Regions from separate parts of the Psychrobacillus sp. NPDC096389 genome, predicted to be linked through region 1. Evidence: riboswitches for the same ligand, from Rfam matches in the RefSeq annotation. Region 1 holds a riboswitch; each other region holds the start of a gene.
The links. A riboswitch is a leader RNA that binds a small molecule or an ion and turns the genes downstream of it on or off. The one in region 1 is predicted to bind S-adenosylmethionine.
Positions count from the first base shown of each region.

Region 2: it holds a riboswitch for S-adenosylmethionine, as region 1 does, so the genes downstream of both, ACIQ38_RS01225 (methionine biosynthesis PLP-dependent protein) here and metK (methionine adenosyltransferase) in region 1, are expected to answer to the same signal.
Region 3: it holds a riboswitch for S-adenosylmethionine, as region 1 does, so the genes downstream of both, ACIQ38_RS14145 (MetQ/NlpA family ABC transporter substrate-binding protein) here and metK (methionine adenosyltransferase) in region 1, are expected to answer to the same signal.
Region 4: it holds a riboswitch for S-adenosylmethionine, as region 1 does, so the genes downstream of both, ACIQ38_RS09615 (methionine ABC transporter ATP-binding protein) here and metK (methionine adenosyltransferase) in region 1, are expected to answer to the same signal.

Region 1 covers NZ_JBIWFB010000002.1:16,528-19,741, forward strand. The annotation lists gene pckA (phosphoenolpyruvate carboxykinase (ATP)) at 1-1,266, opposite strand, end outside; SAM riboswitch class I at 1,461-1,575, shown strand; gene metK (methionine adenosyltransferase) at 1,777-2,973, shown strand.
Region 2 covers NZ_JBIWFB010000001.1:243,924-247,137, forward strand. The annotation lists gene metC (cystathionine beta-lyase) at 1-524, opposite strand, end outside; gene ACIQ38_RS01225 (methionine biosynthesis PLP-dependent protein) at 521-1,642, opposite strand; SAM riboswitch class I at 1,727-1,833, opposite strand; gene ACIQ38_RS01230 (ABC transporter ATP-binding protein) at 1,961-3,214, opposite strand, start outside.
Region 3 covers NZ_JBIWFB010000005.1:161,486-164,699, forward strand. The annotation lists gene ACIQ38_RS14135 (methionine ABC transporter permease) at 1-105, opposite strand, end outside; gene ACIQ38_RS14140 (methionine ABC transporter ATP-binding protein) at 47-1,126, opposite strand; gene ACIQ38_RS14145 (MetQ/NlpA family ABC transporter substrate-binding protein) at 1,159-1,995, opposite strand; SAM riboswitch class I at 2,123-2,226, opposite strand; gene odhB (2-oxoglutarate dehydrogenase complex dihydrolipoyllysine-residue succinyltransferase) at 2,402-3,214, opposite strand, start outside.
Region 4 covers NZ_JBIWFB010000003.1:49,791-53,004, forward strand. The annotation lists gene ACIQ38_RS09605 (MetQ/NlpA family ABC transporter substrate-binding protein) at 1-173, opposite strand, end outside; gene ACIQ38_RS09610 (methionine ABC transporter permease) at 235-903, opposite strand; gene ACIQ38_RS09615 (methionine ABC transporter ATP-binding protein) at 896-1,921, opposite strand; SAM riboswitch class I at 2,014-2,118, opposite strand; gene ACIQ38_RS09620 (thioredoxin family protein) at 2,147-2,467, opposite strand; gene ACIQ38_RS09625 (toprim domain-containing protein) at 2,479-2,829, opposite strand; gene gcvH (glycine cleavage system protein GcvH) at 2,905-3,214, opposite strand, start outside.

The sequences.
Region 1 (3,214 bases):
GAATACTTGTGCACCGTGTTCATCAATTTTCTTCCCAAGCATTTCTGCGTAAACAGTTGCATGCAATGGTAAGAACGGTGAACCGAAGCAAGTAGAAAATGCTGGTTGTGGCGATGTAATTCCACGTTCTGTTCCTGCAAGTTTCGATGTAAACCCACTTAAAAAGTGGTACATTGCTTGTTCTTTCGTTAGTTTACTGATTGGAGGCAACACGCCGAATGCATCAGCTGTTAAGAAAACAATTGTATTCGGATGACCAGCGATAGAAGGGTCTACAATGTTGTCGATATTTTGAATTGGATATGCTGCACGTGTATTTTCTGTTAATGAATCATCTGCATAGTCCGCAACGCCAGTTTCTGGATCTACTACGACATTCTCTAAAACTGTTCCGAATGAAATAGCATCAAAAATTTGTGGTTCGTTTTCACGAGTTAAGTCGATACATTTAGCGTAGCAGCCACCTTCGATATTAAATACGCCGTTATCAGACCAACCGTGCTCGTCGTCTCCGATTAACTTACGGCCTGCATCTGCAGATAGTGTTGTTTTCCCTGTACCAGATAAACCGAAGAACAATGCAACGTCTCCTGCTTCTCCAACGTTTGCAGAACAATGCATTGGAAAAATGTTTTGTTCTGGTAATAAATAGTTCATAATAGAGAAGATGGATTTTTTCATTTCTCCAGCATATTCCGTTCCACCGATTAATACGATACGTTTTTCCATGGAAACGATGATGAATGTTTCCGTTTTAGTGCCATCGATAGCCGGATCTGCTTTGAAGTTTGGTGCACTTACAATAGTGAAATCTGCTTGATGCGTTGTCAGTTCTTCTTCCGTAGGACGGATGAATAATTGGTGGGCAAATAAATTATGCCATGCAAATTCATTGATCACTTGAATGCCAAGACGGGATTCTTTGTCTGCTCCCGCAAATCCTTTAAAGACAAATAATTCTTCTTGTTCTTTTAAATAGTTCGTTACTTTTTTATATAGTGCTTCAAAAATTTCAGAAGAGATAGGTTGGTTTACGGAACCCCAATCGATTTTGTCTTTAGAGATAGATTCTTCTACGATATATTTATCTTGTGGGGAACGGCCTGTGTATTTACCTGTTTCTGCTTTTACAGCACCTGTAGAAGTTAAAACAGCTTCTCCTCTAGATGTTGCTTTTTCCACAAGTTGCGGCACTGATAATTGTACGCTAATATTGTTTCCAGCTAGCAATTCGTTCAGTTCACTCACCGTATCGATTGAATTCATATTGTATTTACCATCCTTTTTTCATTTTTTCCTCAATGGTGGAGGAATTTTTCGTTTATATGTGAATTAGTATAACACATTAAGTTAAATAGTCTATACTAATTAATGTATTATTTTTTTATCTTTCTTAATAGGCATTAAAAAAATATTGACATTTGGATGCGGTTTCCGTATGATGTTAAATTGAACGGATACTCTTATCCCGAGCTGGTGGAGGGGTCAGGCCCTATGAAACCCGGCAACCTGTAATTTCATTTATTACAAAGGTGCCCAACCTGAGACAAGGTGTGATTCCTTGATTGATAAGAGTGAAAGGTGCTTATGAAATTAATACCTTTCCTCATGTACATTTACGTGAGTGAGAGGTTTTTTTATATTACATCGCCCTTTATCCTTGTGTGCCAAGTCCGAAACGGCTTCAAGTTTAATCCATTTGAAATGGCTTGACATGGGAATGAGTACCGTATCAATTCTTGAGAGAAATCTCGCAGGATATAGGAGGAATATTCTATGACACAACGCCGATTATTTACATCGGAATCAGTTACAGAAGGGCATCCAGACAAAATTTGCGATCAAATTTCAGATGCTATTTTAGATGCCATTTTAACAGAAGATCCAAATGCACGTGTTGCTTGTGAAACAAGTGTAACAACAGGTCTTGTTTTAGTTGCAGGAGAAATTACAACGTCTACTTATGTAGATATCCCGAAAGTAGTACGTTCTACGATTAAAGAAATTGGTTACACACGTGCTAAATACGGTTTTGACTCGGAAACATCTGCAGTATTAACTGCAATTGACGAGCAATCTGTTGATATCGCGATGGGTGTTGACCAAGCGTTAGAAGCTCGTGAAGGATCTATGACAGATTCAGACATCGAAGCAATTGGAGCAGGGGACCAAGGATTAATGTTTGGTTACGCATGTAACGAAACACCAGAACTTATGCCACTTCCAATTAGTTTAGCGCATAAGCTGTCACGTCGTTTAGCAGAAGTGCGTAAAGATGAAACATTAGATTACTTACGCCCAGATGGTAAAACACAAGTAACAGTGGAATATGATGAGCAAAATAATCCAGTTCGTATTGATACGATTGTTATTTCTACTCAGCATCATCCGGAAATCACGCTAGAACAAATTCAAAAAGATTTAAAAGAAGTAGTGATCAACCCGATTGTTCCTGCTCAATTAATCGATGAAAATACAAAATACTTTATCAACCCAACTGGCCGTTTTGTAATTGGTGGACCTCAAGGGGATGCTGGTTTAACAGGTCGTAAAATTATCGTAGATACTTACGGAGGATACGCACGTCACGGAGGCGGTGCTTTCTCTGGTAAAGATCCAACGAAAGTAGACCGTTCTGCTGCATACGCTGCTCGTTATGTGGCAAAAAATGTTGTCGCTGCAGGACTTGCAGACCGCTGTGAAGTACAATTGGCATATGCAATTGGTGTAGCACAACCTGTATCTATCGCTGTTGACACATTTGGTACTGGAAAAGTAGAAGAGGCGCAATTAGTATCACATATTCGTGAACTATTCGACCTGCGTCCAGCAGGTATTATTAAAATGCTAGACCTACGTCGCCCAATCTACAAACCAACTGCAGCTTATGGTCACTTCGGTCGTACAGACATCGACGCACCATGGGAAAAAACAGATAAAGCAGATGCTTTAAAAGAAAAAGCAGGATTATAATAATTAAAAGCGATACCTTCCTTGATCCTTAAGGAAAGTATCGCTTTTTTTATCGCTTAGGAAATCATAAAAATGAGAGTCAGATAAGCTGATTCTAAAATTGAGCGCAGTAAAGGGATAATGCGTCGTAGAAAGTTCTATTAGGTGACCGCTAAGATTTTCGCTGCAGTCGAACGCTTTTTAGCCGGGTGAGCGATGAGCCATCCTCGCCTGTAGCGAAAATCAATGAAAACTGCTTGTT
Region 2 (3,214 bases), on a different contig from region 1:
AAGGTCAAACAATCATTTGCTTTTGCAAGTGCAACAATTGCCTCGATATCTGTAATACCTAATCGTGGATTTGCAGGTGTTTCTATATAAATTACTTTCGTATTTGGACGGATTGCTTTTTCTACGGCTTCCGCATTTTTAAAATCAGCAAATGTATGCTCAATACCGAATCTCGGTAAAACTTCGGTGATGAAACGGTATGTTCCTCCATATACTTCTTCCGTGACAACGATATGATCCGCAGAAGAAAGGAGCATTAAAGCAGAGGAAATTGCCGCAATGCCGGAAGCAAAAGCGAAACCTCTTGTGCCACCTTCTAATTCTGCGATCGTTTTTTCAAGGGCATCCCTTGTCGGGTTGCCTGATCTACTATAGTCATATGGTCCAAAGCTATCAAAACTTTCTTGATGGTACGTGGAAGATAAATAGATTGGTACATTTACTACACCTGTTTTTTGTTCGAAATTCCCACGAGTGGAAGCAGTGATTAAACTTGTTTCTAAACTTTCTTTCACGTTACTCATGAATGAATCACCTCTCTTTCTAATTTTGCAAATACTTGTTTCAAATCTGCGATTAAATCTTCTGCTTCTTCCACACCAACTGAGAAGCGTAGCAAACTGTTATCCACACCTCTTGAAATACGCTCTTCTTCTGGGATTTCAGCGTGTGTTTGTGTGGCAGGGTATGTAATAAAGCTTTCGACGCCGCCTAAACTTTCTGCGAAAACGATTAATTGAAGGTTTTCTAAAAATGGTCCAACCCATTCGCTTTTTTGTAAGCGGAAAGAAAGCATGCCACCGAGCCCAGGGTACAGAACATCTTTTATAGCAGTTTCATTTCGCAAAAAATCCACGATTTTCTTTGCATTTGCATCATGCTGCTTCATACGTAAGTGAAGTGTTTTTAATCCGCGTATTAATAACCATGAATCGAAAGGGGAGAGAACTGCTCCTATTGCGTTATGATTTACAAGTAATTTTTCGCTAAGTGATTTCCCTTTCGTTACAACGAGCCCAGCCAGTACGTCATTATGCCCACCAATATATTTCGTTGCGCTGTGCATCACAATATCTGCGCCTAGCTCAATCGGGCGTCGTAAATAAGGAGTTAAGAACGTATTATCCACAATGAGTAGTAATTGATGTTTTTTGGCCAAGATACTGTACTGGGCAATATCTATATCCTGCATAAGTGGATTTGTAGGTGTTTCAATGAATATTGCTTTTGTATTCTTTGTTATTAATGCTTCTACTTCAGCGACGGCGTCAAATTTAGCGTAAGACGTGCAAATATTGTAAGAGTCGGCATATTGATCAAACAGGCGATATGTTCCTCCATAAAGGTCATCGGGCGCAATGATTTCATCCCCTGATCGAAAGAGCGATAAGATTAACTGGATTGCTGCCATACCCGAGCCACAGGCAAAGCCGGCATCTCCGCCTTCTAGTTTGGCAATTCCTTCTTCCAAAATTGCGCGCGTTGGATTTTTTGTACGTGTGTAGTCGTACCCAGTAGATTGCCCAAGCCCCGCATGTTTGTAAGCTGTTGATAAATGAATAGGTGTATTAACTGCACCTGTCCTTGGATCACTATGATTTCCTAATTGAACTAGTTCGGTTTCTAAAGACCTTTTTGTCATAAATAATCATCCTTTTCAAATAAAGTAAAATAAAAAGAGGATTCTCTAATAAGAAGAGAATCCTCAATAATATTGAAGTTAGTCTTCTTATCTTCTAGACGGAGTACGTCTATTGGAGTTAGCACCATACCTAAACTTGGCTGGTTGCTGAGACATCTTAGGGCCAATCCCTCCGTCTCTCTGGATAAGAAATAAAATATGAAATTTTCTAAATCTTGAATTTCCATAAGTTTAACATGGTGAGTATATAAATACAAGGTGATTTTTAACGTCCCTGTGCAGCGAACAATTCAGAATTGTTTGCTGCACAGGGACAAATTACATTTTCGGGATGGCAACCCAATGACCTTCTGATACTTCTACCAGTTCGGAGTTTTGCAATTGATACTTGTCTTTGTTGGTATCCTCTTCCAGAAGACTGCGTTTTTTCTTCGCTTCAACTTTCGGATCGGGTATTGGGATAGCTGACAATAATGACTTTGTATATGGATGCTGTGGGTTTGCGTATAATTCTTCACTCTCTGCAAGCTCTACTATTTTTCCGGCATACATCACTGCCACTCTATCACTTATATGCTTCACCATGGATAAATCATGCGCAATAAACAGATAGGTAAGTCCTAAACGATGTTGAAGATCTTCTAATAGCTCAACTATTTGCGACTGGATAGAAACATCTAGTGCGGAAAGGGGCTCATCACAAACGATAAAATCAGGTTCTACCGCAAGTGCACGGGCAATTCCGATTCTTTGTCGTTGACCACCAGAAAACTCATGTGGATAACGCATCGCATGACTTGGTTCTAATCCTACCATCACCAGTAATTCTTCTACTCTTTGTTTGCGTTCTTCCTTAGTTTTGCTTAAACGATGTATGTCTAATGCCTGCCCAATAATATCCAACACTTTAAAACGTGGATTAAGGGATGAATATGGGTCTTGGAAAATCATTTGCATATGGCGACGCATCGTTTTCAATTCATCTTTGTTAAGTCGGTTAATAGCCATCCCTTGATATAGTATGTCTCCATCGGTCGGTTCATGAAGACGTAATATAGCACGTCCTGTAGTCGACTTGCCAGAACCCGATTCACCTACTAAACCTAATGTTTCTCCAGGTTTTATAAAAAAGCTAATATTATCTACAGCCTTCAGTACATTGCCTTTTCCAACTTGGAAATGTTGTTTCAGTGATTTTACATCCAGTAATGGTTTTCCTTCTTCGATGTCGTGTGAACGTAAAGAAGGACGTTTTGGTTTTTTCTTTTCGTCTAAGCGAGGGAGAGCATTTAGCAATCTTTTCGTGTATGTATGTTTAGGACTTTCAAAAATTTCTTCCGTCGTTCCTGTTTCTACAATTTTTCCATCTTTCATGACAGCTACACGGTCACACATACCAGCGACAACACCTAGATCATGTGTAATAAGAATGATAGAAGTACCAAATCTTTTTTGCATATCTTTCATGAGATTTAATATTTGAGCTTGAATCGTTACATCAAGAGCGGTTGTCGGCTCATCAGCTATTAGAAGGGCAGGGCGACAAGCTAAAGCGATTGCAATCATAGCACG
Region 3 (3,214 bases), on a different contig from region 1:
AACCCCTAATATAAATCCTAATATCGCTCCAAAAAAGAGAGCAATACTAACCATGTACAACGTTTCCCAAATTGCTTCGATTAAAATTTGTTTGTTTACTTCCATGTCCTTTAACCTCCTTTACATTTACTGTGTCACTTTGAATAAAATTAATTGTTTTTTGAACTTCACGTGGATCCCCTATTACTTCCACAATCAGATTTCCAAATGGAATACTTTGTAGTTCTGTAATACTTCCAAAAAGAATGTTCACATCAACATTAAACTTTTTAGCAACTTGGGAAATAATTGGTTGACCGGAACTCACTCCTACAAAATCGACTTTTAGAATATGACTTCTGCCATTATTGACTTCCATCAAACGATAGACGGATTGTGGTATTTCATCATGTACAACAGAACTTACAAAATTGCGTGTCGTTTCTGTTTGTGGATTTGAAAAAACATCAAGGATATTCCCTGTTTCAATTACTCGACCGTTTTCCATTACGGCAATTCGATTACATATTTCTTTTATAACTTCCATTTCATGCGTAATGATTAGTATCGTAATTTTATATTCTTCATTCACTCGCTTTAAAAGCTGCAAAATAGATTTTGTTGTTTGCGGGTCCAAGGCGGATGTTGCTTCATCACAAAGTAATATGGATGGGTTGGTTACGAGTGCTCGTGCTATACCAACTCTTTGCTTTTGTCCCCCTGAAAGCTGATCTGGATAACTTTTTAATTTATCTTCTAAACCGACGAATTGGAGTACTTCCAATACTCTTTGCTCCACTTCTTTTTTCGTATGTTTACTTAGTAGAAGAGGCATTGCCACATTCTCAAATACTGTTTTCGAGTTTAATAGATTGAAATGCTGAAAAATCATGCCAATATTTTTCTTTTCTTCTCTCAGTTCTTTTTTAGAAATTTTTTGTAAGTTCTTCCCTTCAATCAATACTTCGCCAGAGGTAGGTGTTTCTAATAAATTTACCGTTCGTATTAAAGTACTCTTACCAGCTCCGCTAAAGCCAATTACTCCAAAAATATCTCCTTTATGGACAGTCAACTCTACATCTTCGAGTGCTGTTATTGTTCGTTTCCCCGTGAAGAATCTTTTAGAGACTTTTCGAAATTCAATCATTTAATTTCCTCCTTACTTTGGATATTACTATGTTAAAAAGAAGGCACTACAGCCCCTTCGTACTTCTCTAAGATGAATTCTCTTACTTTTTCCGTGGTTAATGCTGCGGCAACTTTTTGTATAGCATCGTCATTTTGGTTATCTTTTCTTGAAACCAAAATATTTACATATGGAGATTCATTTCCTTCGATGATTAGTGCATCTTCTAATGGTTTGAATCCTCCCTCTAATGCATAGTTTGTATTAATCGCAGCCACTTCCACATCATCCAGCGCCCTTACTAGTAACGGTCCATCAATATCAACAAACTCTAACTTCTTATCATTCTTCGTAATATCTTGAACTGTGTAAGAACCTTCCACATTCGTAGCGAGCTCAATTATTCCATTATCCGCAAATAACAGTAACGCTCGTGAAAAATTTACTGGATCATTTGGTACAGCAACTTTTGCTCCTTCTGCTAATTGAGTAATATCATCAATTTTCTTTGAATAAACACCGAACGGTTCTATATGCACTCCTTTTACATTCACAAGATCGATTCCACTATCCTTATTGACTTGTTCTAAAAATGGAGTGTGTTGAAAGTAGTTTGCATCTAAGTCACCATCAGCCGTTGATTGGTTTGTTTGAATACCGTCTTGTGTGATAACAATATCTAATTCGATACCTTCAGCTTTTAAATCATCTGAAATAAACTGTAATATTTCTGCATGAGGCGTCGTTGATGCACTTATTTTTAATTTAGTTAGTTCCTCACTACTTTTTGTATCACCAGTCCCACTAGAAGTCACTTCCTCATTTGAACCACAAGCTGCTAATAAAAAGACAATCAAAGATAAAATTGACCATGCCAACCATTTTTTCATCTACACTCTCTCCTTTTCTTTATCTTAGTAATTCAATTAAACATATTGTTATGCTTGGTATTAGATCAATAAAAAAACCCCTTTCAGATTATTAGACCTGAAGAGGTATGATAGGAAATCTAACCTCTTCTCATCTTTCGAATTAAATCGATGGAGTTAGCACAGTTTTGCAAATAGCAATCTGTTGCTGAAGCTTCATAGGGCCATTCCCTCTGCTTCTCTTGATAAGAAGAATTTCATATGAAATTTTATTTAACTATACAGAATGGAAAATGATAAGTCAATGCTTTTTATTTTAAAAAATAAAATATTGCGAATCTTATTTATTATAATGAGCAGTTTTACAGTAATAGGAACTAAAAAAAATGCAGACACTCACCTAATGAGTGTCTGCATAATTCACATTTTATGAATTTAACATTAAGTCTTCTGGATTTTCAAGAAGTTCTTTTACCATTTTTAAGAATCCAACAGAATCTTTGCCGTCAATTACACGGTGATCATAAGATAATGCTACATACATCATTGGACGAATTTGAATTTCATCGCCAACTGCAATCGGACGCTTTTGAATAGTATGCATTCCTAGGATACCAACTTGTGTACCGTTAAGAATTGGAGTTGAAAGTAATGAACCGAAAACTCCACCGTTTGTAATTGTAAATGAACCGCCAGACATATCAGAAAGGGCTAATTTGTTATCACGTGCTTTTTTAGCAAGTTCGCCAATATTTCCTTCGATTTCAGCAAAGTTTTTACGGTCTGCATCACGAACGATTGGCACTACTAAACCACCTTCTGTAGATACTGCAATACCAATATCATAGAAGTTGTTTTTCACAATATCAGTTCCATCGATTTGTGAGTTTACATAAGGATATTTTTTAAGGGCTGCAACTACAGCTTTTGTAAAGAATGACATAAATCCAAGGCGTACATCGTTTTGCTCAAAGAATTGGTCTTTTTTGCGTGAGCGTAATGCCATTACATTAGTCATATCGATTTCATTGAAAGTAGTTAACATCGCAGTGTTTTGTTTTACTTCTAGTAAACGAGAAGCAATTGTTTGACGACGACGAGACATTTTTTCACGAGTTGTACGACCATCATCTTCTTTTGGTGCAGAAGCGGCTGGTGCTGGCGCTGCTTTAGAAGGAGCTGGTGCAGAACCATGCGCAGCAACGTCTTGTACACGAACGCGTCCCATTGGATCTACTGG
Region 4 (3,214 bases), on a different contig from region 1:
TCTATCACTAATTCAATCCCTTGTTCTTCAAGGATTGGTTTTACTTCTTCTAAAATGACAGCGTGTGGTGTATTAGAAGCACCTACTACTAATTTGCTGCTATCGTCATCTCCACAAGCCGCAAGTGTTAATGCACTTACTGATAATAATGCTCCTGCTAAAAATTTCTTCATCTGTATTCTCTCCTTTAAATTTTCCCCATTTTTATATGTGATCGGGTAAACCCGCGAACACCTAACGTTTATCTATTTTTGTTGTAATCATATCGCCGACCCATTGGATGATAAATACAATGATCAATATTAAAATCGTTGCCATTAAAGTAACATCTTCTCTATTACGTTGAAAACCATCTAGAAAAGCGAGTGTCCCTAAACCACCGGCCCCAATTACTCCCGCCATCGCCGTATAACCAACAAGCGAAATACAAGTTACTGTAATCCCAGAAACTAAAGCTGGCATCGATTCTGGAAGTAAAACCTTCCATATAATAGTAGAGGTTTTAGCACCCATTGATCTTGCCGCTTCTAAAACACCTTTATCAATTTCTCGTAAACCTATTAACACCATACGTGCATAGAACGGGGCAGCACCAATGACAAGGGCTGGGAACGCTGCATTCGGACCACGGATTGTATCAAGAAGTAATTTTGTAAAAGGAATTAATAATATGATTAAAATAATAAAAGGAATAGAACGGAAAATATTAACAAAAGCACCCGTTAACCAGTTCGCCAGTTTATTTGCCCATGCTTGATGTGGACTTGTTAAAAACAATAAGAGACCAAGTGCTAAACCCAAAATGGCTGTTAATATAGTAGAAATTGCTGTCATATATAATGTTTCGAGTGCTGCTTCCCACATCTTAGGCCAATCAACATTCGGAAAAAGCGTATTAATCATTGTTGATCACCTCTGTACTTACTTTTTGTTCATGTATAAATCGAATCGCTTCATCGACCGCTAATGCATCTCCATCTATTTGAAGAACTAACGTACCAAATGCACCGCTTTTTGTATGCGAAATATTTCCTTGGACGATATTTACTTCTAATTCAAACTGTTTGATAAGTCTTGAAAGAATTGGTTGTTCCGTCTGTTCTCCGACGAAAACAAGCTTGATCAGCTTTCCATTTGGATATAGATCAACTAAATTTTGTAACGTCTGCTGTGCTTGTCCTGTTTCTGATACTTGCGATACAAATCGCTTCGTAATCGGTTGTTGTGGGTTTTGGAAGACTTCTAGCACGTCGCCTTCTTCTACAACATGACCACCTTCCATTACGGCCACTCGATTACAAATTTTTTGAATGACTTGCATTTCATGCGTGATTAATACTATTGTTAAACCCAGTTTTTCATTGATGCTAACTAATAAATCTAAAATTGCATCTGTTGTTTCTGGATCTAGTGCAGATGTTGCTTCATCACAGAGTAAAACTTCTGGACGATTTGCTAATGCACGCGCAATCCCTACGCGCTGTTTCTGCCCGCCTGATAGTTGGGAAGGATAATAATTTCCTCTACCTTCTAACCCAACCAGTTCGATCAATTCATCTACGCGAGCTTTTCGCTGATCTTTTGGAACACCCGCAATTTCAAGTGGAAATGCAATATTTTCTGCAACCGTTCGGGACCATAACAAATTAAAATGTTGGAAAATCATACTTACTTTATGTCGAACTTGACGAAGCTTGTCCTCATTTATCGTAGTGATTTCTTTGCCATTTACTATTATTTGTCCGGCCGTTGGTTTCTCTAATCCATTGAGTAAACGGATTAATGTACTTTTTCCGGCACCACTATATCCAATAATACCGAAAATCTCGCCTTGCTTTATGTCAAGATTTACATCATCAACAGCAATAATCGTACCTTGTTTCGTTTGGAACTTCTTTGAAACGTCTTTTAAACGAATCATGTAAATCTCACCTTTCCTTAAACCGTAAAAAATCCCTTCTGCAATAGAGCAGAAGGGAAGTAAGTTTTCTATCTAAATAGAACTTATCCATTCTCTCATTTTCCAAAGCATTCGCTTTGTGTGATTTGGCACCATTTCATTTACATGACGGTTGCCGGGCTTCGTCGGGCACTTCCCTCCACCTCTCTTAATAAGAGCGACACTATTCGATTAAGTTGAATATTATCATGCCATTACTTGCTTGTCAATATCTTTAATGGTCTCTAACAAATATGGCACAGATTGAAATGCGTATATTTTTTTATAGACGCGTCCCTGTTTGGCGATTAACAAACATGGGACGCTCTCTATTTCATATTCCATTGCTAGGTTTTCTAAATAATTTATATTTGCTTGACCTACTGGATTTGGCACTAATTCATTGATCACTTGCATCATCTTACTTGCTACCATGCAAGTACCACACATCGGTGTATACAGATAGAATAGCGAAAGCTGTCCATCATTTTTATAGTACTCCCACTGTTCGCGCGTCCATTCATTCACAAAACATCATCCTAAAGTAGAAATTCTTTTTTCACTTTAATGTTAACACGTTTCAGTATAGAAGCCAAAACTTTGAAAGGGGTGTTGGCCACTTCACAATACATCGGATTTGTGTATAAATGAATTGCTTCTGGATATTCTTTTCGGACGATCGAACGTATTTGCTCCCCCGATTTATCTGCATCTAAAAAAGCATAAATTGGAAAATCATCATAGGGACTTAAAATTTCTTCTAGTTTTACATTGGAGATCGTGCCATTCGTACAAATAATTTCTGGGGATTCATCAAGAAGTCGTAAAAGTTGAAGCTTATCCGACCTTCCTTCAACGAGAATTACTTTTTCACTAAAAACATTAGCCAATTAGCTTCTCTCCCTAATTATATCGTTAACTTAGTATATGAAAAAAACGCCGACAATTAACCGGCGTTTTCATTATTATTCTGAAATTAATTCTTCGTATTTTTCCGCGGATAATAAACCATCAATTTCTGAAGCATCTGATGGTTCAACGACGATCATCCATGCATTTTCATACGGAGATTCGTTTACAAATTCAGGGCTATCTTCTAGCTCGCTATTTACTTCTATAACTTTTCCGCTTATTGGAGCATAAAGTTCTGAAACAGTTTTTACTGATTCAACACTACCAAATGGATCTCCTGCTTTAATATCGTCTCCCACTTGTGGAAGTTCAACAAATACGATATCTCCTAGTTCAGATTGTGCAAAATGAGTAATACCGATA